Regions from separate parts of the Paenibacillus vandeheii genome, predicted to be linked through region 4. Evidence: riboswitches for the same ligand, from Rfam matches in the RefSeq annotation. Region 4 holds a riboswitch; each other region holds the start of a gene.
The links. Region 4 has a riboswitch for cyclic di-AMP ahead of P5G61_RS04695 (HAD family hydrolase). Riboswitches for the same ligand answer to the same signal wherever they lie in the genome.
Positions count from the first base shown of each region.

Region 1: linked by a shared signal. The riboswitch ahead of P5G61_RS18015 (3D domain-containing protein) and the one ahead of P5G61_RS04695 (HAD family hydrolase) in region 4 are both predicted to bind cyclic di-AMP.
Region 2: linked by a shared signal. The riboswitch ahead of P5G61_RS30705 (C40 family peptidase) and the one ahead of P5G61_RS04695 (HAD family hydrolase) in region 4 are both predicted to bind cyclic di-AMP.
Region 3: linked by a shared signal. The riboswitch ahead of P5G61_RS29235 (C40 family peptidase) and the one ahead of P5G61_RS04695 (HAD family hydrolase) in region 4 are both predicted to bind cyclic di-AMP.

Region 1 covers NZ_JAROCD010000008.1:304,255-311,956, reverse strand. The annotation lists gene P5G61_RS18025 (ABC transporter substrate-binding protein/permease) at 1-655, shown strand, start outside; gene P5G61_RS18020 (amino acid ABC transporter ATP-binding protein) at 642-1,364, shown strand; cyclic di-AMP (ydaO/yuaA leader) riboswitch at 1,659-1,855, shown strand; gene P5G61_RS18015 (3D domain-containing protein) at 1,858-2,526, shown strand; gene P5G61_RS18010 (polysaccharide deacetylase family protein) at 2,661-3,449, opposite strand; gene lpdD (prenylated flavin chaperone LpdD) at 3,603-3,950, shown strand; gene P5G61_RS18000 (PspA/IM30 family protein) at 4,079-4,750, shown strand; gene P5G61_RS17995 (DUF350 domain-containing protein) at 4,845-5,246, shown strand; gene P5G61_RS17990 (DUF4178 domain-containing protein) at 5,270-5,776, shown strand; gene P5G61_RS17985 (DUF4247 domain-containing protein) at 5,788-6,534, shown strand; gene P5G61_RS17980 (HNH endonuclease) at 6,649-6,939, opposite strand; gene P5G61_RS17975 (molybdopterin molybdotransferase MoeA) at 7,060-7,702, shown strand, end outside.
Region 2 covers NZ_JAROCD010000025.1:17,590-25,291, forward strand. The annotation lists gene motA (flagellar motor stator protein MotA) at 1-255, opposite strand, end outside; gene P5G61_RS30680 (hypothetical protein) at 490-783, shown strand; gene P5G61_RS30685 (4a-hydroxytetrahydrobiopterin dehydratase) at 1,036-1,332, shown strand; gene rbsK (ribokinase) at 1,378-2,364, shown strand; gene P5G61_RS30695 (c-type cytochrome) at 2,692-3,051, opposite strand; gene P5G61_RS30700 (GNAT family N-acetyltransferase) at 3,201-3,695, opposite strand; gene P5G61_RS30705 (C40 family peptidase) at 4,093-4,563, opposite strand; cyclic di-AMP (ydaO/yuaA leader) riboswitch at 4,567-4,704, opposite strand; gene P5G61_RS30710 (hypothetical protein) at 4,956-5,798, opposite strand; gene P5G61_RS30715 (M1 family metallopeptidase) at 5,809-7,702, opposite strand, start outside.
Region 3 covers NZ_JAROCD010000021.1:14,581-22,282, forward strand. The annotation lists gene P5G61_RS29215 (WD40/YVTN/BNR-like repeat-containing protein) at 1-798, shown strand, start outside; gene P5G61_RS29220 (NAD(P)/FAD-dependent oxidoreductase) at 1,070-1,690, shown strand; gene P5G61_RS29225 (sensor histidine kinase) at 1,797-3,188, shown strand; gene P5G61_RS29230 (response regulator transcription factor) at 3,290-3,997, shown strand; cyclic di-AMP (ydaO/yuaA leader) riboswitch at 4,164-4,297, shown strand; gene P5G61_RS29235 (C40 family peptidase) at 4,303-4,776, shown strand; gene asnB (asparagine synthase (glutamine-hydrolyzing)) at 4,983-6,878, shown strand; gene P5G61_RS29245 (multicopper oxidase family protein) at 7,173-7,702, opposite strand, start outside.
Region 4 covers NZ_JAROCD010000002.1:418,999-426,700, forward strand. The annotation lists gene urtE (urea ABC transporter ATP-binding subunit UrtE) at 1-274, shown strand, start outside; gene P5G61_RS04670 (nitrogen regulation protein NR(II)) at 300-953, opposite strand; gene P5G61_RS04675 (Rha family transcriptional regulator) at 982-1,185, opposite strand; gene P5G61_RS04680 (urease accessory protein UreF) at 1,463-2,164, opposite strand; tRNA gene P5G61_RS04685 (tRNA-Leu) at 2,586-2,668, shown strand; gene P5G61_RS04690 (glutathione peroxidase) at 2,818-3,294, opposite strand; cyclic di-AMP (ydaO/yuaA leader) riboswitch at 3,662-3,838, shown strand; gene P5G61_RS04695 (HAD family hydrolase) at 3,958-4,353, shown strand; gene P5G61_RS04700 (HAD family hydrolase) at 4,526-5,209, shown strand; gene P5G61_RS04705 (Nramp family divalent metal transporter) at 5,372-6,667, opposite strand; gene P5G61_RS04710 (organic hydroperoxide resistance protein) at 7,125-7,544, shown strand.

The DNA of each region.
Region 1 (7,702 bases), on a different contig from region 4:
TTTTGAAGTGTTCTGGCAGTACAAAAGCTTCTATGCGACAGGTGTGGGCTATACGCTCTTACTGTCTGCTCTCGGTGTAATATTCGGGGTCATTATTGGTTTGATCATCTGTCTGTTCCGTCTGCATGACGTCGCAATTCTGCGCTGGCTCGGAACAGCTTACGTTGAGGTTATTCGTGGTACGCCTATGCTGGTTCAGTTAATGATTATCTATTATGGACTTGCTTTGACCCTTGGAATTAATTTTACGCCGCTTCAGGCGGGTATTATCACCCTTTCCATTAATAGTGGTGCCTATCTTGCCGAGATTTTCCGTGCAGGTATCCAGGGGGTGGATCGCGGTCAACTGGAAGCAGCTCGTTCCCTGGGGATGGGAAGAGGTGCCGCAATGCGCTTCATCATCCTTCCCCAAGCGTTCAAAGCAGTGCTGCCGGCGATTGGTAATGAGTTCGTGACAATTATCAAGGAATCCTCCATTATCTCGGTTATCGGTATGGTGGACATTATGTACCAGGCAAGTGTGGTCAAAAACATTACGTACCAAGGAATGAACCCATTCCTGATTGCAGCAGCCATTTACTTTGTGCTGACGTTCATTTTGTCCAAGCTGCTGGGTCGACTGGAAAGGAAGTTGAGTGCAAGTGATAGACGTTAGACAATTACACAAATCATATGGAAGCAACGATGTGCTTAAGGGCATCAACGTAACAATAGGCAAAGGTGAGGTTGTCGTGGTCATCGGTCCGTCCGGATCGGGGAAAAGTACCTTCTTACGTTGTCTGAACCTACTGGAGCAGCCAACTTCCGGGGAGATTGATTTTGAGGGAGTATCGATCACGGATCCCAAACATAACATTAATGCGACTCGTGAAAAAATGGGGATGGTATTCCAGCATTTCAATCTGTTCCCGCACAAAACGGTCCAGCAGAACATTACGATTGCTCCCATCAAAGTGAAAAAACAGTCTGCACACGAAGCGGAACAAATTTGCGCAGATTTGCTCAAGACGGTCGGCCTGTCCGACAAAAAAGACGCCTATCCAAACCAGCTGTCCGGTGGACAGAAACAACGGATAGCCATTGCAAGAGCTCTCGCAATGCAGCCGCATGTCATGCTGTTTGACGAGCCAACTTCTGCACTAGACCCTGAAATGGTCGGTGAGGTGCTGGATGTCATGAAGCGCCTTGCTGAAGGTGGTATGACCATGGTCATTGTAACGCATGAGATGGGCTTTGCTCGCGAAGTGGGTGACCGCATTCTGTTTATGGATGGCGGGGTTATTGTAGAAGAAGGAACGCCGGATGAAGTGTTTGGTCAACCCAAGCATGCACGTACACGTGACTTCCTCGCTAAAGTGCTCTAATACATCCAAATCCTTAAGTTCTTAAGGATGATGAGCAAGATGCAAAACAAAAATTTATCCAGTGGGTGAAAGTTTCATCCGCTCCATACATCCCTGTCGACGCCCAGTCGGCAGGGATGTTTTGTTATGTGAGGATACGAACAGATTTACATAAAAAGTAACGTTTCTGTCATCAATGATTGAAGTCCAAATAGACAATTTATTGAAAAAAGTCGCTTGAATTCAGCATAGAAGTTGAAGTGGTTTAGCCAGATGGTAACATTTACTACGACTCTTGGTTACAAAATTGTGATATATTTGTTCCTGCCGAAACTTCCGGAGGTGGGAGTGTGGGGGATGTAACGATGCAGAGTGTGCTTGGGGAAGAATCATTTGCACACGGCTTGGGGTGAATTAGGGCTACATAAATTATTCATGTAATTGAACCTATAGGGTGGTTTCCTCCATCCGAATCCGACAACTAACTTCGCAGGCATAATGAGGGAGGAAGACCATGATTAACAAGAAACGTATAGCCAAAACAGCAACAGCTTTGCTGACAGCAGCAATGCTCATTCAAGCCGTTCCGGCTCATGCTGATTCAGTTCATGTGGCCAAAGAGGGGGATACCTTCTACACCTTATCCAAACAATATGGAGTTGGACTTAACGCACTTATTAAAGCTAACAATGACATTTCAGCCTACAACATTTATGGGGGATTGAAAATTACGATCCCTGGTAACACAACGAACACAGCTTCTGCTGCAGCAGCAAAAACAGAGGCCAAAACGGTGACTGCCGCAAGTCTTGACGTAAATTCGGATAGCAAGGTGGTACAGGCCTGGGGGAAAACGTTTGATTACAGCAAAACTGTTGACGTAAAAGCAACAGCATACTCCGCGGATGCTTCCGAAAATGGAGGATGGGGTGCAGTAGATTACTTCGGTAATCCGCTCGAACTGGGCACGATCGCAGTAGACCCTAGTATCATTCCACTGGGTACAAAAGTACTGGTAACGGGTCATACACATCCAGGACTACCTAAACAGGCATTTGTTGCTACAGCCCGTGATGTGGGTGGTGCCATCAAAGGCCATAAAATTGATATCTTTATTCCTGGCAGCAAGCAATCCGTGAACACATTTGGTATTCAGGATGTTGAACTTTACATTTTGAAATAAAATCAAAAGAGTAGCTGCACATGAGCATGTGAGACTACAACTGAACCTACATTAAACCGAAAAGGGTGTCCTTCAATCAAAATATTGTGATTGAAGGACACCCTTTTGCATATCCGATTCCGGTGATCATGACCCTACTTGCCCTTGGGCAGTTCCAACAGTTCATCCAAAGTTACCAGCTCATACCCGCGGTTTCGCAGCTCCTCGATGACTTCAGGCAGTGCCTCAATAGTACCATTTAATATCGATCCGACCCCGCCTCCTGCATGCTGCAGAACAATGGAACCAGGTTTGACGGCAGACAGGATATTTTGTTTGACTTCCTTTTTGGAGAGGCCCTTCCAGTCCAGGGAATCGACGTTCCAGTTCACAATGCTGTAATGTTGTTTGGCCGCCCATTGCAGCTGCTGCTCGTTAATGTCGCCATAGGGTGGACGAATCATTTTGGGTGTGTAACCTACCAGATTTCGAATAATATCCCCGGTATGTAAGATTTGTTTGCGAAATGCATTCATGGATAGCTTACTGAACTGGGGGTGATTGTAGCTGTGATTGCCAACAATATGCCCTTCCTTCACCATGCGTTTCACCAAATCCGGATGTTTCTCAGCGCGATGTCCCACGATGAAAAAGGTAGCCCGTACCTTGTATTTTTTTAAAATATCCAGCACTTGAGGGGTGAACCGCGGATCAGGTACATCATCAAAAGTCAGTGCGACCTTTTTTGTTGAAGGGCCGTTGGTTTTGAACGTATCCGCATATTTCTGTCTGAGCTGTCCCAGTGTCAGCTGTTCCTCTTCGGAAGAATCAGACTTCGAAGCAGGTTCGGTTTGCGGGCTTGTAGATGCCCATATCTGAGCAGGGGCGTAACTTCCTCCCAGAAGAATGACCATGATGGATAACATGATGAGGCGTATGCGCATGTTAGTGCCTCCTTTTCCCAAATTGCGTTCTCTTTGGTATGCCCGGGGGATCCGTATTTATGCATGATGTGAGATGTTTCATTGTTGATTCATTAAATTGTAGCCATAATTCCACCATATATATTACATATAGAAAAGGACAGGTGGAGCAGGATGAATACATACGATTTAAATTCCGTTCGTTTACAGGTGATTGAGGCAGGGGAAGACAAAGTGTTTATGGTAACTGGAGGAAGATCACATATTGGGGCGGTAGCAACATTTTATCCGGACCGGGAACGGGTGAACGGGGCTACGGTGCATATCCCTGGGCATAAAGAACAAGAGCTGTGCGAGAGACTTGCACGTAGAGCTTCTCTGCATTTAAAGGTAACCGTGACTGTGATTATGGGCATTCACTTTGATGCTATTACGCGAATGCAGATTGATGAGATTGTGCAGACTGCAGAGAAGCTGCTGGATGAAGAGCTGTTGAGCCAAACCGGTCCACTGATCCAATAGCTACAGGTAGGCTAAGTAGCTAAAATCGTTTTTTAAGATTTTTTTTGTTAAAATTGAAACGAGTAGAACATTGCCACGTATGTATGATTATATACAAGGATGAACTATCGACTAGGAGGAATACCATAATGTCCATTTTCAAACGATTGCGCGATTTAACGATGTCTAACATTAATTCCATTATTGACAAGGCAGAAGATCCAATCAAGATGACAGATCAATATATCCGGGATATGCAGGAAGATCTGGAAGATGCGGAGAAAGCTGTTGCCGCACAGATTGCCATTGAGAAGAAATTCAAGCAACTGTTCGAAGAACAGGAAGCTCTCGTGAAGAAACGTGAAGAGCAAGCACATACAGCTGCGCGTGCACAGAATATGGATCTGGCCCGTCGGGCACTGGAAGAGAAAAAAGTCGCTGAAGAAAAGATGGCTGAATACAAAACAAGCTATGATCAAAATAAAGCGTCTGCCGATAACCTTCGTGGCAAGCTGGACGAAATGCGCAAACAATTGACACAGATGAAAAATAAACGCGAAACATTGGTTGCGCGCTACAATGCAGCAAAAGCTCAAACCGAAATCAACAAGGCACTGAACGGATTTGGTTCAGATACTGCTAGTGCCGGCATGAAGCGTATGGAAGAAAAAATGATGCAGATGGAAGCTCAGGCTGAAGCCAGCAATGAAATGTCGTCCAAAGGAAAATCGCTGGATGATGAGTTTGAGAAGCTGGGCAAGGATCAGGCTGTTGAGGATGAACTGGCAGCGTTGATGAAGCAATACGAAAATAAGAACTAAACCTTGTATGTAAGCAGGGCACCAGCGAAGGAGAGACCAGCGTTTCTCCTTCGCTTTTAATTGCGGTTCATGTTGATATGTGGGGGCTATGGTAATGGATTTGAACATTTTGGCAATGCTGGTCTGGACGTTATCGGGTTCGGTTTTGCTGTTTGTCTTGATGTATGTGGATTCGTTGTTCACGAAGTATAAGGATTTTGCCGAAGTAAAGGCGGGCAATATGGCTGTTACGACACGTATGGTAATGAAGCTGTTTGCTCAGGGTTATGTACTTGCTACCTCCATTTCGACAGCGGGTCACCTTGGAGAAGCGTTGTTGGTATCCGTAGTTTCATTTATTATTTTGCTTATTCTGGAGAGTGTGGTTCACTATATGATTCGGAAATGGGCGAACCTGGATCTGGATACGGGAATACAGCAGGGCAAGACAGGTTATGGCTTGTTCTCGGGTGCACTTCATATCGTGGGCGCATTAATTATTGCAGCTTGTTTATAAGATAAAGAACAGGAGTAATGGGCATGAGTGTGTGGAAACGGATTAAAGGAATACTAGCCAAACCTGAACCGCCCCAGGCAGAGAAAACAATGCTTCAGCTGGCACCTGGTGATATCTGTGAGGTTTCGCTGGTTACTTATGAAGTGGTTGGGCGGGTACATCATCGAGCACGGAATGCGGCAGTCCTCACGTTGCAGGATGGTACGTCTATCCGACATTTGCATATAGAAGAACGGGAAATGACCCGATATGCCCTCTATACACCAATTGATGGTCGTCTTGATGCACCGGATGAGGTGCCTACGTTGCTGGATCTGGATGGACGTGCGTATCATCTGGAGGAAGAATACGGAGGAATGGTAACCACTACTGGCAGGACACCCTATGGTCAGGCTGGCGAACAATTAGTATGGCAATATCAGTCTGATGATAACATGCTTTTGCGTGTGGAGTGGCAAGACAGAAGATTTACGCTGTATGAGGGTGAGTCCATTCTTCCTGCGGATATCAAAGTGATTCGTTCGAGCTAGGAGAGGTTCCAATGAAAAAGCGCTTGGCACATGGATTAAAATTAATGCTGGTCCTCAGCCTTGTGATGTCGCTGCTGTCCGCGTGCGGAGCACCTTCCGTTCAGGACACATACCCGCTGGAGTCGGTCAGCGGCAGTGGTAACACGACATCCTATGTGTACCGAGCTGCCGATCGTACCGTTCCAGAGGTCGCGCAGGAATTATCTGAACAGCGGAAGCCGGATCAGATCTCGGCGGAAAATACAGAGCGGATGTTCCTGGTATATCAGGACCAGTATTATCATTTGCAGCAAGACCCGAATAAAGCGGAAGACACCTTGGTTGAGGTGGATTCCAAGGAATATGTTCGGCAGAATTATGATTCGTTCTTTTTGCAAGGGTACTTAACCGCAACATTAATCGGTAGCTTGTTTGATTCTTTTGGGGGCAGCGGGTCCGGTAAGTATCGCGGATATACGAATAAGGACACGTACAAACCGAGTGCAGGTTCCTATCGAACACCGACGAGCAGCGATAAAAAGGTTGCCCCACCAATTACAGTTGACCGTAAAGGGTCGATTACCCGGCGAGGCAGTGACAAGGATTCGAGCGTAGGCTCCGGTGGTGGATTATTCAGCCGAAATAAGGAGCAGAGCAAAGGCACAATTGATCGCAATAAAAGCAGTGGTGGCCTTGGCGGATTGTTTGATTCACCGAAGAGCTCTTATAAAAAGCCCAAAACGAGGGTTGGGGGCGGCCGAATTATGAGGCGTAGGTAGTACTACTCATAAGTGGCGGTCCGCAATATTAATTATTCGCAGAAGAACAGTGAACAGGTAAAGTGGAGCGAGCTCTGCCACTGCAATATTACCTTGGCAGCTGTTCTTTTTGTTTTACGATTTGCGGACATGATGGGACTTTCGCACACGAGGTATGGTTGTAGCCGGTTGTTTGCGAATCCAGCGGATATAAGGAGCGATGCGCTCATCTTGCCTCAGTGCCTGCACGTCAGTTAACCCGTAGGTTATTATATCGCGATTGGTATAAAGAGAATGAATTTGTTTATGGCAAGGGATACAAAGATTAGCCGTAGGCATGTGCGTTCCGCCCATTTCTTTGGGTGTCAGGTGATGGATTGTTGTCTCGACAGGTTCCCTGCCACATAATTCGCATCGTTGGTTCATAAAGGGTCAGCTCCTTTTCTCGTACATATTATGGGCTGTCGATTTGTCTTTCATGTGGAACGTAATGGGAGAGTACTTGTCACAACCTGGCTTTCGGGCTACACTTTCTAAAACGATCAAATGTCCCAGGGGGTTCGAACACCATTGAAAATAAATTCTCATTCAACGGATATGACAAATGCGAAATTTAACCGCACAGCTATACAAGTCCCGGATGCGCAGGCTAAAGTTGCTGCTCATGTCAGTTCAGGTTCAATAGAAAAGGTAACACTTGAGCAAGCTCATGGTCGAACGCTTGCGGAGTCGATTTATGCTCCCCATCCTTATCCATTCTTTCGTCGTTCCGGAATGGATGGCTTCGCAATTCTAAGCTCGGATACGATTGGAGCATCCAGCGAGCAGCAGATTTGGCTTCGTATCATTGATGAAATTCCATGCGGGTATACATCGGATCAACGGATTACATCCGGTACAGCTGCCCGGATTATGACAGGAGCTCAGGTACCGGAAGGTGCAGATGCTGTTGTTATGATGGAAATGACTGAAAGTAAAGAAGAGCACGGGGAACAATGGATTTCCCTAAAACGTCATATTCAGCCGGATGCCAATATTACACCAATAGGATTGGAAGTTGTTGAGGGACAGTTGCTGCTTGAAGCAGGAGTGATCATTCAGGCAGGTGAACAATCCGTGCTGGCAACATTCGGTGTAGGTCAAGTGCCTGTATACAAACGACCGAAGGTAGCCATTTTTGCAACAGGTA
Region 2 (7,702 bases), on a different contig from region 4:
GTCCATAAATGTGCCGATTAGAGAAACACGGTCAATCAGTTGCTGCTTTTTGAACAGTACCCCGAATAGCTTGGGGATTTTTTTAACTTCAGACATGGGAAATGCCATGAAAATAGTTGCTGCCGTACCAACAAAAATAATAACGTAGGCTGCCGGGTTGTTAACCAGGTTGATAAGGGGTGCACCCTTCAGGAACATACCCACTACAAGTGAAACCAGCCCTAAAACTAGTCCGATAATCGTTGAAATTTCCATCATACACCTCATCCATGAGATAAAATTGAATCCTTTCAAGCGGCTTTATTCGGGCTTCCGGACGAACGTTACACCGCAATCCGTTTAATGTTAGGCAACCTTGAGGGTTGCAGAAACAGTTAAAACGGTCATGTATAGTATTTATCGACCAGATGGCCTTTTTTTTTAAGGGTTATTTTCAGGTATAATAAGAACAAATCTGCTCCTTAGGGGCTAAACAGGAGTGAAAAGTCAATGGGCGTAAAGCATGGACGGGATTATGAAGGAATATTGACAGATTTGACACAGGCTATAGGCCGAATACCGGACCGCTATGTTTTCTTTGAGATGGATGAGGAAGAATGGTCACGCCTTGGTGTAACAGAGCAACTCGAAGTGGATGAGGCATTGGCGGAAGATCTGTTCTATGCGCTGGGTGAGGAGTCTGTCATTCCGGTAGGAAGTGGAGTTGTCATTCATGACAAGGATCAGCACCGAATTCATATCTTAATTGGTGAAGAAGAGCTGACTTTTGTACCACTCATTTAGTATGCTCCTATAAGATATTTGGCATGGGAAACGGGGTTGGAGAATCTCCCTAAAGCCTTATGGTTAGTGGATCTAGCGCCATTTGTACTATTGGAATTTGAGGCTTTTCCGTGGTAAGATGATAGTCATGAAACGGGCCAACCGCAGGGCGGTGGACCTATGCGTTTGGGTTGCTGTGGTAGCACCAAAGGTTTTGATGGCACCGCGGACAGCTGTCTGTGATGAGCCATCATATGGGGAGGAAGATAACGTATGGTTTTTTCGCAAGAGGAAGTCGAAGCTCATCTGGGAAGGCTGGAAGGCTGGGAACTGGAAGAGGGACGATGGATTGTCCGCAAGTTCGTATTTTCCAACTACATGAAAGGGATTGCATTTGTGGACGAGGTCGCAGCGATTTCAGAAGCATTCAATCATCACCCTTTTATTACGATTGACTATACAACGGTCACGCTACGTCTCACATCTTGGGATGAAGGTGGCATCACATCTGTAGATATTAAAGAAGCAGAGCAATATAACGAGGCGTTCGAGAAAAAGAGGTCGGAATAAACTGGCGCGGTTATCATCGCACTACCGGAAGTGAGTGAAGCATACATGTCAGACGATAATCAGAACAAACCGCTTATTACTGTCGTAGGCAGCCTTAATATGGACCTGGTGGTGAAGACGGACATCATTCCCGAGGAAGGGGAAACGGTGAGCGGGGAGGAACTGCACTATCTGGCCGGAGGTAAAGGTGCCAACCAAGCGGTGGCAGCAGCACGACTTGGCGGACAGACAACGATGGTTGGTGCGGTAGGATCGGATGGTTTTGGTGAACGCTTGCTGCACAGTCTAACGGAAAGCGGGGCGGTTGCCTCACAGGTCCGCATTCTGAATGATACGGTTACAGGTACGGCCTCCATCTGGCTCTCCAAAGGAGATAACCGGATTATTGTCATTCCTGGAGCGAATGGGCGGGTAGTGCCTGCGATGCTGGAAGAGGCGGATACGGTAAAAAGCCTGACTGCAGCCGCAGCGGTGCTGCTGCAGCTGGAGATCCCGCTGCCTGCGGTCACCCGCGCCGCCCAACTGGCGGCTGAAGGCAGCGCATTGGTGGTGCTCAACCCGGCTCCCGCGGTGCCGGGTCTGCCCCAGGAGCTGCTGCGGTGCGTCGACGTTGTCACGCCGAACCGCAGCGAGCTCGCCGTGCTTACCGGCCGGGATGAACTCCGGCCGGAAGACGTAGATGCTGCGGTCGCAGAGCTCGCCGCATCCCTCGGGGCCGCTGTCGTCACGACGCTCGGCCCCGAGGGGGCTGTATACGCGGCGGCGCCTGGCGGCCGCGTACAGGCAGGGCGTGCCGGCGCGTGCCGTGCGCCCGGCTACGCCGTAAGCGCCGTCGACACGACCGGCGCTGGCGATTGCTTCAACGGCGCGCTGGCGGTAGCCCTCGCGCGCGGAGAGACGCTGGACGCGGCGGTAAGCTTCGCCATGGGCGCAGCCGCGTTGTCCGTGACGAAGCTAGGCGCCCAGTCCGGGATGCCGTCCGCACGTGAAGTGCAGGCTTTCCTTGCCGAGCAGAAGGCAAAGACGCAGTAAGCCATTCTTCTTTAGGATGAATAATAGGCGGCAGAATAAGCTCATGCAACGGGAGTAGCCATTGCGCCGCATGTTTTCACCGAAGCTTTCTCTACACGCTGAACAAGTGAATATGACCAAGAGGCTCTTACTTTCCCGGCAAGGGAGAGTGAGAGCCTCTTCTCTGTAGAGCATCGATAAACCCAGTAATCCTGTGATATGGTTGACTAGGTTATGCGTCCAGCGTCAACATGGGTTAGAGCATGCGTTAAAGTGCAGGAGGTGATTGAAGCCACCCCGCTATACATGCTTGCAATCTGTCTTAACTTTTCGCCTTAAACGATGGGATTACTTCTTCTCAGCCAGCCACATCGCAACATTCGCGATTTCTTCATCCTTCAACTTATCTTTGAACGAAGGCATACCGCCGCTTTTACCTTTGACAATGGTCGTATAAATCTTCTCCACATCGTCCTGGCTTCCAATCTTCTGCAGACTAGGGCCCATGCCCCCTTGAAGCTGATCACCGTGGCAGGTAATACAATTTGCTTTGACGAGTGTCTCAGCCTGTCCTGCATCCATGGTAACTTCCGGCATCGTCGGTTTCGCTTCTTCTGCAACTTCCTCTTTCCCTGGAAGCGTAAACATTAGTACAATAGCTAAAGCGCACGCTGCAAAAAATACCCCGCTCATGATCCATTTGTGCATCCCTTATGTCCCCTCCAGAATGAAAGATCATCTAACCTGAAACTATCCATATCATTATAACGGAACCTGTAGTTACATCATAGCATTTTGTGGTAATTTTTTGAACTAATCACATAACCGGGACTTTTTAGTGCCATTTTATGATTTATTTATCCCCGAGGACCTTCATAGACCATGCAGTAAAAAGGTTTCAAACCGCTCGGTGTCTGTCGTTCGTATGTATCCTGCGTAACAAATCCGGCCTTGAGATAGACACGAATGGCCCGTTCATTCCAGGTCAGGACTTCCAGATCAATTTCGTTTGCCGGGTTCCGGCGAATCGCTTCCTGCACAATGGCCGAGACAAAAGCCGTCCCCAGACCATGTCCACAGCGTTCGGGATGCATACCAAGCCCGATGCGGGTGACACCTTCAAGTGGGAAGTATTGAGCGAAACCCCAAATTTGATGATCCTCTCCCAACACCACTGCATATTGTTCCTTCCGTAGCTGGGGATCTCCGAATTCCACTTCGAGTGCTTTCATCTGCTCCCAGGGTAGCCAGCTATAAATATTATAAGGCGGATCATACTGCCAATCACAGATGAGCTCCGCATGTTCTTCTTGCATGGGCACAACGTGAAACGTCACAGGGGCTTTATCCATACAACTGCACGCTCCTCTCATTGTGAACAAGCTATACTGATTTTAATTTGTCCAATAGCCTAGATATGTCATTCCATATCTATCTTGTTTTCACTCTACAAAAGAGGCGTTCATTTGGCAAGTCCTTGTTATTGAAAAAAAGTGAAACAAAAGTTCCGGTAATTTCGTTTATATTATAGTGGGATGGGTAAAAACATTATAAGAGCACGGACGAAGCAATGCAAAATAGCCCTAAAAAAGTAAAGTTAGGTTAGATAGCTTATCCCAAAATACTTTTGATGGAAACGAAGCACAAAAAAACCGCCGGATACATTCCTGCGGAGAATGTACCAGACGGTTCTATTATGCTTCGTTACAGTAGTGTTATTGTTACAGCATGACGTTGCTCAGCTTGTCCCTAGTCGATGGCCAATGTCTCATATGCGTCCGTGCTCATAATGCGTTTAGCGCCAACATAGCGGTTAGCCCAATAGCTTTCACTTAATGCGCTGATTGTAACTCCTTTGGAAGAAGAGGAGTGTGCAAACTTTCCATCTCCTACAAAGATCCCTACGTGCGAGACCCCTTTGCCCGTTGTATTGAAGAATACCAGATCACCTGGTCTCATTTCCATACGGGATACTGAATCGCCCATGTCGAATTGCGAACTTGATTGGCGTGCCAGATCAATGCCCAGCTTGTCGAATACATAACTTGTAAACCCAGAGCAGTCAAAGCCGTTAAGCGTTGTTCCTCCGCTTTTGTATGTAGTTCCCATTGCTGAATCAATGACTTGGTCCATTTTTGAATCTGCGAATGCGCTGCCTGCTCCAAGCGATAATGCGAATGTGAGGCTAAGTACAGCTGCGGTTAGTTTCTTCTTAAACAAAAGATATACCCCTTCCAATGCCTGCGAGGTTAGCTTAAGGATTCGGTTGAAGGTCCCCTATGATCCCTCTGTTGCAAGATCAATTCACCCATAACTGGTTCCCCCGCTTCCCAGGTGCTAGGAATTTGGCTATGCTAGTTGTGCACCTGCGAAATCAAGAAATGACGATTAAATTTTAAGTAGTTACAAATATGAAGGTAAAGATTACAAAGTTGTTACTAAAAACTCACTGCGATTATTGTAACAGAGGTATATCACTTTGGCAACGTTTAGCAACAAAATTAGCAAAAAAAACCTCGACCTTTGACGGGGAAAGGTCGAGGTTTGCTTGTTTAACGGCATTTGATGAGCTTAACTTTACATAGAGATGGTAACAATTTTAACCGTTCAATTTATTCCTTGACCGAGTTGGACTGCCATAACCGGAAATGGGCGCATATTTTCCACAGACTCAGCAAGCACCGGGCAAGTGGGTACGTTTGTTGTAGTATAAGGCCGGTTAAGCCTGTTACTAACCATGAAGCTGAGGTAAAGGCACCAAAGACCAACAGATGAAGACCGCCCAGCAGGGTCGCAATACCGATCAGGGTGATGGTTTGGCGCAGAGCAATCCATAGGGCCTGGAACGTACCACGCGCTCCACCTTCCCCGTCAGGAGCCGAGACCCCAAACTGCATGTAGAGAAGGGCATGATGTATTACCCACCCGTATACAATCCAACCAGCAACATAGGGAATACCCGGCAAGAGCAGTTGGAGGGAATGAAAGCCATCCATAAAGATGGAATAGAGCTTCGGTGCGAGCCAATAAGCCGGCAGCAGCAGCAATACGGTTCGAATCGTGTGAAGCAACAGCATCGGTTTCCACAAATTTTTGATGCCGCGAATGAATGGAACGCGCTCTTCCGAATGATTAAAATGCTGGAGCGAGTAGAGCAGCCCTGCCTGAATGAGCGGGCTAATTAGCATCCGCAGCAGCAGCATAGCTCCTAGAATCCATAAATAGCGATGGACCTCCGGGTTCGTTGACAGACCAAGCTGGCTCTCCATTTTGAATAGAATCGTACTTAGCTCCCCGGCATCAGGTTCAGGATAACGCAGGAGAAGCGGGACTACAGCTGACTGTACCATCCGATAAAGAAAGTATCCCCATATTAATTGATAGAGAAATAAGAGTGCCGCAATGAACATATGCTGACGGACGAGAAACCAGCCTTCACGTATTTTCGCTTTCACTGTATCCACCTCACCATGACAGACTTCCGAATATAGCTTCTATAAGTTTGGTTGCGCTCATGCTCCAGCGGGATTTGGTTGGCTCATCCAGTCCGGCTTTCAGAAAATTGTTCATATGATGGTTCTCCAGCACGATCGTGTATAGCGGATCAGTCATCGCCCAGGAAACCGGGGAAGTGTAGGTCAATTTGTAGGTAATGCGCTCCTTGCTACCATCCCATTCTTTCGTCATGGTTTTCCCATCCTCGAACATAATTCGAACAGGCACCTTCGTATATTCACTGCCTTTTTTCTGCACTGTAACCGACGACTCGTACAAGGTTTGACCATCTTTCAGAACGGGAGTGACCTTGATCTTCTCCACTGCAAAGTCAGCCATGCCGTCTCCGTACACGTATTGTTCAAAATAATCCGACCAGGACGTGCGGGTCACTTGTTCCACGACCTTTTGAAAATCAGATGAAGTAGGGTGTTTGAAGCGGTATTTCTTCACATAGGTCGAGAGAATGCGCTCCATCGTTTTAGCACCAACCTGCTGCTCGATCCCGAGTAATACAAGCTTGCCTCTTGTGTATACGTTGGCTGCATAATGATTCTGGGAATCAAACTTCCAGGAGTCTTGTGTCAGTGGAGCTGGGGAAGTAATGAGACCTGATTGTACGGGCAGATTCGGGATAAGTCCGTATTCCTGTTCCATCAGTTTGTCTTCCGCATAGGAGGTGAATCCTTCGTCCAGCCAAGCCTCTTCAAATTCATTACTGGCGACCATACCGTAAAAATACTGATGTCCAATCTCGTGCACAACCGTTCGTTCCAGATCGTAACCAGGGGCGGAATCATCCGCACCGAAGGCAGTGACCAAGGTAGGGTATTCCATTCCCCCTGCACCATTCCCCGATTTGGGCGGGACAACGATGGACAGTGTAGAATACGGATAAGGGCCAAACCACTTGCTATAATTGGATAGTGCTGCTTTGGCTGCATAGAAATAGCGTTCCTTCAGATCCTCATGAGCAGGGTCGAGGTACAGCTTGATTCGAACGCCAGGCACATTAGGAGCAGAGAAGGGCTCTTCCGCATAAACAAAATCAGGTGAGGCTGACCAGGCAAAATCATGTACATCATCGGCATAGAACTGATAGATTTTTTCGCCGTTCTTCACCGCAGCTTGTTGGGTTGGGAATCCTGTGGCAGCCACCTTGTATGTTTCCGGTACCCGAATACGTACACTATAGATGCCGAAATCTGCATAAAACTCTGAATTGCCATGATACTGATGCAAATTCCAGCCTTCGGACGTTCGACCTCGTGTGCCAACTGGCTCATATACGCTAAGTTTAGGGAACCATTGACCTGCCATAACAAAGTTATCTGCTGTTCCCATGCGGGCAAAAATTTTCGGCAGCTTGACCTCAAATCGGGTGTGAAGCGTGATGCTTTCACCGGCTTTAACGGGTTTGGGCAGCCGTACCTTAATGAGGGTAGTATCTTTCATATTTCCGTCATCCGGCTGCACATATTGCATCCGATGCAAGAGGGAAAGCCCGTCCTCTGTTTTCATTTCTGTAATATGCATGGAACCATAACCGTCCGTGGGCATAACATCGCCGCGAAGCTTTCCCCCGGATTCTTTCATAAAGGTGGTGTCGGCAGAAGAGAAGGCGTTGGGATACATGTGAAAATAAAGCTCACTGACGGTTTTCTTGCCTGGATGTGTCCAAGTTATCGTCTGAGTCCCTTGTAAGACATTTCCGTCTAACAGCTTCACATCCATGTGATATTCCACTACGCGGTTGCTGAACACTTCAGCGGTAGGTGTCTGTATACTTTCTGGAGATGTTTGGGTTTTGACGGGTGCCGTAGGCTTGCCCGATTCCGGGGCGAGCGCAGGCAAGTCAGAATGA
Region 3 (7,702 bases), on a different contig from region 4:
GTAAATTTGGATCTATTAACACCCCAGACCACCACCCATCCTCATATCTTTAGTTTTGTAGAAGATGATACAACCATATGGATGGGGACTCATAACGGAGTATATGAATTTGTAGATCAAAAATGGAAGCGAGCTAGTAAAGAACTTATGACAAGTGATGTCATGGCAATTGAAACGAATCCCAATAATCCCATGAACATCTTTGTCGCAGGCCATGGTTTTGTGAAACGTTCTAATGATGGAGGGGAGACCTGGGAAACTACAGAGAATGGACTTCCCAATCAAGCAAAACCCAATGAGCCGGATGTTCACTACTTAGCGATGGATCTGAGGAATTCAAGTCACTTAATTGCGTTGTTGGCTAGTGCTGACAACAATTTGTACGAAACGAAAGATGGTGGGGAACAGTGGCAAAAAGTCGGAAGCATACCTCAAGGGGCTTATTCGATTTCTATATTTCCTTCGGCTACAGAAACCATTTTGGCTGCAACGGAAACAGGGCTGGTTAGCTATACTGACAAGGGCAGAGATATGGAACAAATTCAGATTACAAATGAGCCGGCATACGGAGTACTGTCTTTGTCCGATGGAAGGACGATTATCATGTCAGAAAGTGGATTTTTAAAATCTACTGATTTGAAAATATGGTCTAACCTCGACGTAGACTTAGATGGTGAGATGCCTTTGGGGATCAAAAGTTCAAAACAAGATCCGAATAAGCTCATCATTGTAACAGATCAGTATTCGGTCTATGAAAGCAATGATGGTGGAGAGAAATGGTCTTTAAGGGAATCATGAAAGAATAAACCTTAGAGGTATACTCTTATCCTTATTATGAAAGGCCCAAGAGGTACGGTTAAGCAGCATGAGCTAATTTAATTTAATCTTATTTAATGTGTAAAGAAAAGCTTGAAAATTATACTATAGGGGGGTATTCTAAAGATAACTCAGTGCACTCATGTACCCTAAACGGTGGAACCTGGTAAGAATTGCTTTGATACAGTCATATAAATGAGTACTTTATACATGAAGAAGGCTTTAACATTAATCGATTAAAGGAGAGTAAGAAGTGAATAATGAAAGGTTGATGATTGCAGTTTCCCCACCAGTTCAAGTAGGAGGTAGCTTGTTTACTGCAGTGCAACTTTCAGCTATCAGTAAACTTGTTGGGCCAGAGCAAAAGACCGAGATGACTCCGTTTAAACAATTTTATATTGAAATATCGGCTGAATCAGAAGGAGTCGTAACTGACAATCTTCGAAGCATTGGACTTGAGGTAAACCCTGCAGGTTATGCAACTAAGGCCCTGATCGCTTGCAATTTTTGCAGAGGAGCTGAGGAGTCTGGAATAGACATTGCTCTAAAATTAAATCAAGCTATAGCGGGGATATTGACACCGACACCTCTTAAGGTCGGATATGCTGGGTGTGCACTTGGGACTAGTGAACCCCTCTTGAGAGATATCGGAATCGTTAAAATGAAAGATAAATTCGATATGTATATAGGTGGAGATCCAAAAGGGATCAAAGCTTCTTTGGCAGAACTTTTTCTAGCTGGTTTAACGGAAGCGGAAGTGACACAAACTGTAATGAAAATAATTGATTATTATAAAATTCATGCAAAAGGTAAGGAAAAATTCAGTAAGTTTTTGAAGAGAATCACTGCTGAAGAATTAAAGAGAGTGCTTTAATCTATAGTAAATGGCAAAAATAAATTAAACAGGGAAATATTTATGAGTCGCCATAATGGCGACTGTTTTATTTTCCTAATAATGATATCAAAAGGTGATATATTCGGTGTGGAATAAAATTCATTTAAAACTCAGTTTTACCATTTTCAGCTTGTTTATTGGGATTTTAATATTGCTAAGCATTGTACTTAACCTCATATTCACGAATTTTTTGTCATCTAAAGTACACGATGAAGCCAACGAGTTAGCAGCACATTTGTCTACTATGCTTGAGGAGCAAGGTAACAGTGCAGAACAAATGGCCGATTTTACGGGGGTCCAGATGTATATCTTGAGCGCACAAGGAACATTCATTGAATCAAAGACTTCAGACGCCTCAACTCTCCCTGACTATATCTGGGACAATGATAAATTGTTTGAAGGGAAGAAGGTGGAAAGAGAATTCACATTAAATAACGAACTTTACCTGCTTCATGGTATCCCCGTGACCACTAATCCAACGGTCAAAGGGATTTATGTGATTAGTTCTCTAGAAAAGATGAAAGAATCGATCCAAACGATCAGAAATTTACTATTTATAACTGGATTTGGATCACTGTTATTGGCGTTGGGTTGCATCTTTTTTCTATCCAAAAAATTATCGAATCCATTACTGAAAATTGAAAGTGCAACTCGCCAAATTGCCAAAGGAGAACTGAATCTTGAAATTCCGGTGGAAACTAAAGATGAGATTGGTTCATTGTCACAAGCCATAAACGACCTCGCTAGAGAATTAAAACAATATCGAGATAATCGTTCGGAGTTCTTTGCCAACGTCTCTCATGAATTGAAAACACCCATTACCTATATGGAAGGGTATGCAGACATATTGGCTAAAAATCTGGTGGAAAATGAAGAAGAAAAGAAAAAATATTTACAAATCATTTCTGAGGAAGCACAACGTTTAAATGTAATCATAAATGATCTCTTTGAACTGTCTAAGATGGAGGAAGGTAAAATTGACTTAAAACTAATGTCTGTCGCACCCACTTCGATTATCCAAAGGTCTATAGATAAGGTTCAATTAAAAGCCCAAGAGAAAGATCTTACGATTCAAAGTAACCTGAGTTCCGTACCTCATATTTTTGTAGACCCTAACCGACTGGAACAGATCATTCTTAATCTGTTGGATAATGCCATTCGTTACACAGCTGAGGGGTATATTCAAGTTTCTTTAAGTTCTGAAACAGGTGGGGTGGCGATAAGTATTTGCGATACGGGACCCGGAATTTCAGCAGAAGAACTTCCGAATATATTTGAGCGCTTTTACCGAGTTGAGAAATCCAGATCTCGGGCATATGGAGGAACTGGACTTGGGCTGTCTATTGTTCAAAGTCTTGTAGTACAACAAGGAGGAACAATACAGGTAGAAAGTAAAATTGGAGAGGGCACGCGATTTAAAATAATTTTTCCGACCATCACGTCTTCTTCATTGAAATCACATAGTTCCAAAATATAATATGTAAAACAATTGAGCTAATGATATTTGAAAATTAAAGTAAGAAGAACGGCTATGTTGTAATATATCTATAGATTTTTGTATTGGATGGTGATGACCATATGAACAAGTTGAAAGCATTAGTTATTGATGACGAATGGAATATGAGAAATCTATTGCGTATTTATTTAACTAAAGAAGGTTTTGATATTACGGAAGCTCATAATGGAACCGAAGGACTGTCCTATCTTCAGAAAAATTCGTATCATGTCATTTTATTAGACGTTATGATGCCGGATATGGATGGTTGGCATCTTTGTAAAAAAATCAGAGCATTTAGTGAAACTCCTATATTAATGCTTACTGCTCGAGGGGATGTGAAGGATAAGGTGCATGGCTTAGGAGTGGGTGCTGATGATTATATGGTGAAACCTGTAAATTCAGATGAACTCATCGCTCGCCTGTTTGCACTTATTCGACGATCTTCACAGTCTTCGAGCCTAAAAGAAGTCGGTAGAAAAATCGTGTATTCAGACATGATTATTTATCCAGATCGAAGACAAGTTTTGGTATTAGACACAAATCTGGATTTAACCCAAAAGGAACTTGATATCTTGCTTATGTTGGCTGAGCACCCACAAAGAGTTTTCTCTAGAGATGAAATCATTGAACGTCTGTGGGGAAGTGACTTTTTTGGGGATAACCGAGTCGTGGACACCCACGTCAAAAATATCCGCGAGAAGTTACAGTTGGCTGGATTAGAACAGAATCCCATTCAAACAGTTTGGGGCATAGGATATAAGTGGTTGTATAGTGTAGAAGAGCCTTGAGCTTATAAGTAGAAGCTGGTAAAAAAAAGAATTTGTCCTAAGAAGCGATCGTTCCCTGAATTTAACAGGGGACGGTCTTTTCATTTTTTGTAGAGTAAGATATATGAGAATTCTACATAAAATCCACACATTATAACAATATAATACTCTATAGGTTACAAACATTTAACTATTTTTGCCGAATTTCGTATTGAAAACGGGGGAACCATTTGTTGGGTGAATTATTCTTGCAAGATAAGAATATAGGGAGCCTTTAACCGAATCCTTAAGCTAACTCCGTAGGCATCTAAGGGAGGAACAAAAGTTTGAAAAAGGTCATTTTGTCGGTGCTTGGAGCAGCAGTTTTATTTACCTCCACAGCAACGGGAGCATTTGCTAGTCAGGCAAAACTAACTGAAGAAATAAAAGAAGTGGTTGGAACGCCCTACCTTTATGGTGGGACCACAACATCAGGTTTTGATTGTTCCGGTTTTATCCTTTATGTTTTTAATGCATTTAAACTAGATTTGCCGCGCACCTCTAGTATGCAAGCAACAAAGGGATCGTTTGTAGAAAAAGAAGAACTACGCCCAGGAGATCTCGTTTTCTTCAATACAAATGGTCGCAGCATTTCCCATGCGGGCATTTATGTAGGTAACAATCAATTTGCACATTCATCAAGCAGTAAAGGTGTTCGAATTAGTAGCTTATCTGAAAGTTATTATAAATCCAGATATGTTACAGCTCGCCGAGTGGTTAGCGAGCAGAACTATCTTAAAATGATTGACGACAGTCATTAAAAATATGGACAAGCCCGTGAGGAGACGGGTTTGTCCATTTTGTTTACAACTTGCCTCGAACATATAGAATCACTCCAATGAACTAATCCAGTAAATATATAGATAACTTAAAAGAACGTGATTTATGATATAGACAGTATTCTTACACAGATTCCACATACATGAAGGCTAAACTAATCTTATATCGATTAGAGGAGATTAGCCCAATGTGTGGATTTGTAAGTTTATATAACAAATATCATGTGCCAGTAGATGCAAACATTCTGCAACAGATGACGGACTCCATAGCTCATCGTGGCCCAGATGATGAAGGGATATATATCCATGATCATATCGGTCTGGGTTTTAGGAGACTAAGTATACTGGATATTGAGCACGGGGCACAGCCCATGACCAATGAGAACAAAGATATTTGGTTGGTATTCAATGGAGAGATTTATAATTATAAAGAGTTGAGGGATTGGTTGAGTCAGAAGGGGTATACATTTTATACAGATTCCGATACCGAAGTATTACTGAGGCTTTATGAGGACGTTGGAATTAAATGTGTCAACTATTTACGAGGCATGTTTGGGTTCACCATATGGGATCAAAGGAGTGATCTTTTATTTGCGGCACGGGATCATTTCGGAATCAAGCCTGTTTATTACAGTGAGACCGCCTCCGGATACATGATTGGCTCTGAAATTAAAACGTTGCTGGCTTCAGGTAGGATTGATAGGGAAGTGGATGAAAATGCTCTTTATCAGTATCTCACATTTCAATATGTACCTGAACCTCTAACGATGTTCAAAGAGATCCATAAACTGAAAGCAGGCCATTATTTGATTGTACAGAATAATGGAATGACCATCAGACCGTATTACGAAGTGAAGTTTGAGCCCCATGAAAGTAGGTCGTATTCCGATTTAGTAGAGGAAACACGATCAGTAATAACGGAATCTGTTCGTATTCATAAGAACTCAGATGTCCCTAGGGGAGCATTCTTATCGGGTGGTATTGATTCAAGCAGTTTAGTTGGTTTACTTCATCGCTTGGAGCCAACCCAAACATTCAGCGTTGGATTTGATATGCCGGGCTATAGTGAATTGGATGATGCTAGGAAGACAGCAGCCTATTTAGGGACTGAGCATCATGAAATTCGGATTAATGCCCGCGACTATATAGATATACTACCTTCTCTAATATGGCATATGGATGAGCCAGTAGCAGACCCATCAGCCGTGGGTCTCTACTTTGTATCGAAGTTGGCTAGTCAGCATGTTAAGATGGCATTTTCAGGTGAAGGTGCAGATGAATTTTTTGGTGGCTACAACATTTATCGGGAACCCTATGCTCTCCGCATGTTTCAGGGTCTTCCAGGTCCATGGAGAAGTCTTGCAGGACATCTTGGACGATTACTGCCTACCGGCATGAAAGGCAAAGGATTCTTGGAAAGAGGGAGTCTTATTCTGCAAGAACGTTACTTTGGAAATGCGAAGATTTTTATGGATCATGAAAAAAGTAAGGTATTAGCACCATGGTTATCGGAGCAGGGAGTATGTAAACCAACCCAGCAGGTGACTAAGCCACTTTATGAACAAGCGAAGTTATATGATGAAGTCACACAGATGCAGTATATTGATATTCATACGTGGCTACGTGGGAATATCCTAATGAAAGCAGACAAAATGTCGATGGCAAATTCCTTGGAACTTCGCGTTCCCTTTGTAGATACCAAAGTATTTGAATTAGCTGCTACCATCCCTACTAAGTATAAAGTTACACCCACAGCAACTAAATTATTACTCCGTGATGCTATGAAAGATGTGGTTCCACCTGATGTACAGCAACGAAAAAAATTAGGTTTTCCTGTCCCAACGAGAGTATGGTTAAAAAGTGAATGGTATTCATGGGCTAGGAATCTGATTATGACAGCAGACGTAGATCAATGGATCAATAAAACGTATGTATTGCAGCTACTTGAGATCCATAAGGAAGGGAAATTGGATGCAAGCCGTAAATTGTGGACCATTCTTGTATTTATCTTATGGCATCAAATATATATTGAAGATCGTGCGTATTCCTTTTCAGGTCCATCTTCCAATAGAATGATATTGTAATAAAAAAGTCAGTAACGTCGCCAATATAGTTCTGAAATATCGTCCCCTCGGATTAGAGTTCATTTTAATGAGTTCTCTATACCTGGGGGATTTTGGTATGCTAGCTAATAGAAGAGAATGATATGCATTTAAGCGCAACAGTATCGCTTTTTTACAATTAAGGTGTTTCTAAAAAAATGCGGCAACCAATCCTCGGTTACATTCCGGGAAAGATCGCCGCATTATAATTTCTTCTGTTTATCTTTTAACGTATTATTAGCAGATCTTAATAAAGAGTAAATCAATGCTACTTATTTATTCCGCTACGTTCTCCACACTCGGATCAGGTGTATAGTTACTTTCATAATCTGTATACATGACTTCCGTTACCATTCCCGCGGAAGCATGATGCAAGTCATGGCAATGGAACATCCAATTTCCAGGGTTATCGGCTTCAAAAGCAACAACATAAGTTTCCCCTGGTTTAACATTTAGTGTATCTTTTATGATCGTTGACCCCTGATAGGATTGACCATTTTTACTTAGCACTTGGAAAAACTGTCCATGGAGATGCATAGGATGGTCATCCGTTTTGGACTGATTCACAAAAGTAACTTTGACCTTGTCACCTTTCTGGACTTTTATGACATCTGTATCCGGAAATACCTTTCCGTTAATGGTGTACACCATTTCTCCATCTTTCATTTCCGTATTTAAATTCATTGTCACGTTTTGATCAAATATCTCATTCAACGAAAATAATGGATCTGACATGTTACCATACTTTTCGAAGTCAAACACAGGAAGCGTAGCTGAAGTATTGGAATTGTCATTTTGAACTTTTG
Region 4 (7,702 bases):
GGCCTTTGCCCGCGCGCTGGCTTCAAGGCCTGGTCTGTTGCTTCTGGATGAGCCAACAGAAGGCATCCAGCCTTCCATCGTAGAGGATATCCGGCAGGTTATTTTGCAAATTAAAGCAAAGGGTGAGATCTCCATCTTGCTGGTAGAGCAAAGCATTGATTTTGTACGCGGTGCTGCAGATTATATCTATGTAATGGACAAAGGGGCAATTGCACTGCAAGGAACACCGCGGGAACTGGATATGTCGCAGTTTGAGCACCATCTGTCTGTGTAGCTAAGGTTCGTGGTGTAGGGAAAGTTCAGGCGTGCTTGTCCAGAATGTTGGAGTACTTCGGATATAGTCTTCGGATGCAATCTGGGCAGATATCATGGGTGAATTCGGCATGAGTATGCTTCTCCAGATAACTTTCAACTGAATTCCAGCTGTCCTGTTCATCCTTAATCTGTTTGCAGACAGCACAAATGGGAAGCAGACCACGCAACGTGCGCACTTCGGACAGAGCTTTCTTCAATTGGCGTTCTGTCTGTTTCTGTTCGGTAACATCCGTGTGCGCAATCAGTGCGAGATCAGACAGCAGGGATGGGTCGGCCTGAATCAATGGGGTGAGTTCGAGACGGAACCACCGTTGTTCGTTGTGGATAGTTTGAACGGAGATGTCATATGTATGACTGTCTTTAAAAGGTGCAGTGATACTTTTCAACTCCTGAACGATCTTCGCATTCTTTGCTTGTTCCTCGCGTAATGTCCACCCCTCTATTAAACGAAGGTAATAAGATGTTTCGGGTATGGTGCTGGAGTGGCCGGATACGCCCGGTTTGGGAAGCAGTTGCCCGAGTCCTTGTTGCCAAGCTGTGTTGCAGCTGCGGATGATCCAGTTGTGGTCAACGATGATGAGCTGGTGTTGCATGGACTGGAACGATAATCTCTCCAGATCGGATATTAAGTACCTCATGAAATGAGCTCCTCCTTGGCAGAAAATCTTATCTTAAATCATCTGGAATATCCAAAATGTCGGCGACCTGGTTCCTGAACCGGGTTGCTTTGCGTGTGCCGTGGATGAGATTGGACAGACGGTATGGCGGGATGTTGTACTGTTCGCAAAATGTCTTTTGGTCGACCTGGAGTTCGGTTAGTCTTCGTTTGATGGCCCATCCGAAAGGAGTCACAGGTTTCTTTTTGTTCAAAAGGGTTCACCCCTCAGTGGAATGTAGTATTCAGCCGGTTATACTTGATGTAGAATATATAGATATGCGAGCTGTATAATTTTATTATATACGTATTTGCGTCATCTAACAATTAAAAAAGACGGAAATAAGTGTATTTTAATGTGTTAAATGGCGTAATTACGTTAAATAGACAAAATAAATGACATAAAAAACACGCCAGCAATGAGGTTGCGGCGTGTTTTTCATGTTTTACTGTATGAGGAGGTGAGTTGTATGGAGGCGAAGGGGATAAAGATCAGGCCCTGTAGGCGTGAAGTCCTGCTCCAAGCATATGGAAGCTGGGGAACAACGTTTTCATGGACATTGAGGTTGGTTGTACCAGTCCATCCGCAGCGGAGGCGCTGACGGTATGCCATTCATGCTCCAGGTCTGCGGCCAGGCGAACCAACAGCTCCTGGGTTGTATCGGGAGTGAGGGGAATCACTTTGGAGGCTTCGGTTATGCAGGCACTCATGGCTGAATACAGATAACCAAGGACTGCCTCCTCGACAGGGATTTCGAGGTGGTGGTTAATCCAGGCGTGAACAGTGGAAAGGCAGCCAACGGATTCATACTTAGCCAGAGTTTGTTCAAGCTCGCTAAAATCAATCCAGGGGTGGAGTGCACGAGCCAGCTTAATCAGTCGTTTGCCCATTGTAGAGGCATGTTCTCTGAGACTTACTGGGGTGCGCTGGACATGAACGAGTTTGTCGATAAGGGCTGTACGCCACGCGTCATTATGATCTGTGGCGGTGTATATGCCTTTAATCGCCATACCTTCCAGACGCACGATACTGGGGTGCAATTGACAGCGCATGAATGATTCTAGATCTTCAGCACTGCGAATGGTTCCTTCAACGATATGCGTTTCCATACCGAAGGAATGGGTGAACCCTCCGACCTGGATAGAGGAATCAAGCAGTTTGACGTAATCGAGCAGCTTATTCCCACGGTTCACAATCTTTCGCCTCCTACGTTCGTTAAATGTCATGTAAAATAACATTTATACTCCGTTTTAGTTCGTTTTCTGTTCGTAAATCCGAATTATATGATATATATATTCACATAAATATCCGCTTTTTGTCAATAGTTTCTTGCTTTTAAATTTAAAAATCTTGTTTGTGTTAATTTATATAACATTTAAAGTTATATTGTAAAAGGTGAATGGAGTAATTGTTCCTTATAAAGGAAGAAGAGTGATCAGCCTGCTCGGATATAAAAACGGGATCAATTTTAATCATATGTGCTTTATAGGAGAAAATGACGAGATTATACGATTTTTGGAAGGGAAAGCGCAGTTGAAATGATAATATTAAAAATGCTTTACATTTAAACCTGAAGCGGGTATAATCAATTCTGTTGCCGATTATTTACGACATGCGGTCGTGGTGGAATGGCAGACACGCTATCTTGAGGGGGTAGTGGGTGTATACCCGTGGAGGTTCGAGTCCTCTCGACCGCATCATAAGAACGATTAAAAAGAAGCTTCCCGTACGGGGAGCTTCTTTTTTATGTTTTTTTACAGTAAAGATGAGTCCAGACAAAAAAGGGTCACCCGGTTTCCCTCAATACATGTTCACTCTGCCTGCCGGTTCGGATGACCTCTACTTCTTATTTGAGCAATTCTTTGATGTCTGCTTCAATTTTATCAGGTGTTGTTTTGGGAGCATACCGTTTCAGAACACGTCCGTTCTGATCCACAAGGAATTTGGTGAAGTTCCATTTGATGGCTTTGGAGCCGAGTACGCCGGGTGCTTCTTTGGTAAGATGCTGAAATAGAGGATGAGCGCTTGAACCATTCACATCGATCTTCTCAAACATCGGGAAGCTGATACCATAGTTCATCTGGCAGAACTCGGCAATATCATCAGAAGAGCCTTTTTCCTGTGCAAACTGGTTGCTTGGAAAACCAAGAACTTCAAATGGGGAGTCTTTAAACTTGTCCTGGAGTTCTTGCAGACCTTTGAATTGAGGTGTAAGGCCGCATTGGCTTGCTGTATTCACGATAAGCAATACTTTGTCACGATAGTTGGACATCTCAACTTCCTGACCGCGAAGGGTGTTTACTTTGTAGTCGTAGACTGACATGAAAATCGCCTCCATTTCATATTCTTCTATCTTCTATTATATTGATTGCAATTAAATATTGCAAAATTAATATTGTTTTTTTAACCCCATTTGGACCTCTCGTGTATGAACTGTGAATGTTTTGCTACCTGAATTTCGCTAAAGAGAGAATTAGAGAGCTTTAAAGAGATGGGTAGAGAATGGATGTGTTGTAAGCGTTATTATTGATGGGAAATGGCAAAAATCCGTCGATTCGGTGATCTGCGCAGACTTTACACCGATATGGCACGGGTGTATGATTCATATCGTAATTCCAATTTAAATTAAATTTTACATGAAAAACGAAACAAACGATAATATCGCTCTGATTAATGATGATAAAGGAACGATGTTTTAATCGCTGAGTTTCCATTCATTCATGGGTGGGAAACGGGGGAACCAACAGGATGAACTGTCCAGGACAGTGGGCATCCATGGGGTGAATTTTCCGGTGACAGCCGGAAATAGGGCGACTCTCGCGTCCGAATCCGTCAGCTAACCTCGTAAGCGTTAGAAGGGAGAGGCAACAAGCCGTACGCTGGTTCATAGTGTCTTTTTGCTATGGATTATTAAGAAGCGTCCGGGAGGCCTTGGTCCCCCACGCTTCTTTTTTGTTGTCTTTTCACGCCAAGGGAGGAACAAATGATGGATAAAGAGATGATCTTAGTGACTGCTCCAAATGAAGCAGGACGTAAATTTATCAAATTGCTGATGTACAAAAAAATGCCGTTTGCCGTTCTGACCAACAGTGCAGGGGAAGAGCGCAGGCTCCGGAGAATCGGTGTGGAGCATGTCATTCGCATGAACACGGCTGCAGCTCAGAAATGGTTTTTGCCGCAAGGCAGTGTTGGCAATGTTTTTATTTTTGAAAATAGCTTAAACCTGACCTGCCGATATTTGCAGATCTGCCGCTCCTGGACATCCAAGTCCCTGTGTGTCATTACAGAACAGAGCCATCCCAAAGGGATTTATCGGGGAATGGGTGCAGACCGTATTGTATATTCCTTGAATGGGGAAGTTGGGTTTTTGCTTAATGGTTAGTATCTAGTGTCTAGTGCTATTCCTGTGATTGATCCGATGTAAGCTGCCTGTTATAATTGAAATCATAAATAAACGGAATCTTGAGGAGACTCATGCGTGATGGTGAGTCTTCTTTTTTATGGTTTGGGTAATGGGGAAATGAATTTCCTGTGGCTAACGAGGAGGAATAGGCGTGCCGGATGTACGTGGAATACAATGGTTGTTCTTTGATGTGGGGGATACGCTCGTGGACGAATGGGAGCCGGTGGATGATATTATCGGTCAGTTCGTTCGTGAAGCTTGCGCACTGGGTTACCAGGTGGAAATGCAGACGGTACGAGAACTATTTGCCGCTTCCTACCGAAATTACGAGCAATGGCCGATGAAATTGGCTATTCGTACCCTTATTAGCGATGAAGGGCACCGGGAACAGATACAGGAGAAGCTAAAGTTCCGCAAAGAGCTTGAGCGCCCCTTCGCGTCAGCCGACGCTGTTCTCCAGACGTTGTCGCAGCACTATAAGATTGGCATCATTGCCAATCAGAGCCCGGGAACGGAAAATCGTCTGGAAAGCTACGGCTTACGCAAGTATGTGGATGTGCTGGCCTGTTCCGCTGAAGAAGGAGTGTCCAAGCCTGATCCTGAATTGTATGCTGTAGCTCTGAAACAGGCGGGATGTAAACCGGAGGAAGCGGTCATGATCGGCGATCGGATTGATAATGATATTATTCCGGCTAAGAAGCTGGGTATGCACACGATCCGAATTTTGCAGGGGTATGGCAGGTTCCAGCCGGAGCTAGCAGATGCAGAGCGTCCGGACTGGACGGTTGAATCACTGGATGAGCTACTTCCCTTGCTGATGGTAACTCAAAATTGATAAATAAACTAAAAGCGGTATTTAAGAGCTAATCTAATCGGTATGGATCAGGTTGGATTAGGTTCTGCTAAAACATATAAAAGGCTGATCGTCTCAAGGGAACGGTACTTGAGTTGATCAGCCTTTTTGAGTTAGACAAAATACGGATTCGTTTCAATTAGCTTAGAACAGCATAATGGTCTGGATGATCAGATACACATTCAGGACAACAATAACTCCGGCAATGATCCAGGAGGTGATTTTGAGCCAAAGCTTGTTAGCAAAATCCCCCATGCTTTTTTTGTCACTCGTAAACATGATCAGCGGAATGACGGCAAAGGGTAGCTGCAGGGACAGCACAACCTGGCTCAGAATCAACAGTTCCTCTGTTCCGTGCTCTCCGGCAATGGCTGTTACGATGACCGCCGGGATGATCGCGATCAGACGTGTTACCAGTCGACGAAGCCACGCCGGAATACGAATGTTCAGGAAGCCTTCCATTACAATCTGTCCGGACAGCGTGCCTGTGAGTGTTGAGTTCTGGCCTGAAGCCAGTAGGGCTACACCGAACAGGATGCTGGCTATGGTGGTTCCCAGCAAAGGTGTCAGCAGATGGTAAGCATCCGTAATTTCCGCGACCTGGGTCATACCTGCACTATGGAACACGGCAGCTGAAACAATTAGGATGGCTGCATTGATGAACAGGGCCAGCGTTAAAGCGATGGTTGAATCCATAGTGGAATACAGAATCGCTTCTTTTTTACCCTGAGGTGTCTTTTCAATCTGACGGGTCTGTACGATGGAAGAATGCAGATACAGGTTATGGGGCATCACGGTTGCGCCAATAATGCCGATGGCGATGTAGAGCATGGCTGGATTTTGCAAAATCTCGACACTTGGTACAAAGCCGTGCATGACGCCACCCATATCCGGTTTGGCGAGAAACAGGTCGATCCCGAAACAGAGGGCGATGGTAGCCATCAGCACAATGACGAGGGATTCCAGTGCACGGAAGCCTTTATTTTGCAGCAAAAGAATGACAAGTACATCGACTGCGGTAATAATGACGCCATATAACATGGGAATGTTGAATAGCAGCTTGAGTGCGATGGCTGAACCAATAACCTCCGCAAGGTCGGTGGCTGCAATCGCAAGCTCACACAATATCCATAACACCATCACGACAGGCATGCTGAATCGTTCGCGGCAGGCTTGCGCCAAATCCCGTCCTGTGACAATCCCGAGCTTGCCAGCGAGAGACTGTAACACAACAGCCATCAGGTTCGAAATTAAAATAACGGATAATAAGGTATAGCCAAATTGTGAACCACCTGCAATATCAGTTGCCCAGTTCCCGGGATCCATATATCCAACGGCAACCAGGTAACCCGGTCCAACAAAAGCAAGGAATTTTTTCCACCAAGCAGCGTTCTGAGGCACCTTCATGGAGCTGTGGGCTTCCCCGAGAGATGGGGCCATACCCGCAGCCAATGGTTCATTGGAAGGAGTGTTGAACGGATTCTTTTTACTCATAATATAATCACCCGACTTTGAAGTATTGATATTCTATATGAAGAGGAACGGTGTCGTTCCATTGATTAAATTTGAACATTGAAATCAAAATGAAATCAAAATCAAAAACGTAATTAAACTACTTTCGATATGTCTAAACGTTTATGTTGATACTTACATTGTACTCCTTCAATTATTTTTGTCTAGTGCAACTTTTGTGTAGAAGGACAAGATTTACCGGAGAGTGAGTTGTGCCTTAGTATATTACCCAACCCTCAATAAATAACCAATGTGCATCTCACGTGCATGAAAATGATAAAGATGTAAAAGCTGAATAAGGAACAACATGCGTTTCAAAATAAGTCAGAAGTTTAAATTGAATAATAGGCAGTAAAAAAATTTGAAGGCGAAGGAGAGATTCTTAATGGAAGCTTTATATACAGCAACAGCGACAGTCAAAGGTGGACGTACAGGTTCGGTTGCTTCTTCGGATGGTGTGCTCAAGCATGATCTGAAAATGCCAAAAGAGCTTGGAGGCCCTGGTGGTGAAGGAACCAACCCTGAACAGCTCTTTGCAGCTGGATACGGTGCATGTTATGAGAGTGCCCTCGCTAATGTGGCGCGCAAAGCAGGCGTGAAGTTGGAGAATGTGGTGGTAACCAGCAATGTCTCCATTGGCAAAGACCCTGCGGATGACGGTTTTCAGTTGTCGGTACGCTTGGATGTGAGCATGCCTGGTGTGGATCACAGTCAAGCCGAAGATCTGGCGCGCAAGGCACATGATTTCTGTCCTTACTCCAAAGCAACTCGCGGCAATATTGATGTGGTACTTAATGTAGTTTAAGACCTGACTCCTAGGAGTAAAGGGAACATATAGAGCAGGGTATCTTTGGATACCTGACGTTCGATTACAAGACCCTGCTGGCCATCGGCAGGGTTTTGTATTGTATACCCGTTGAAATGCAGGAAAATGCATGGCGGACAGCGTACTATTTTACATAA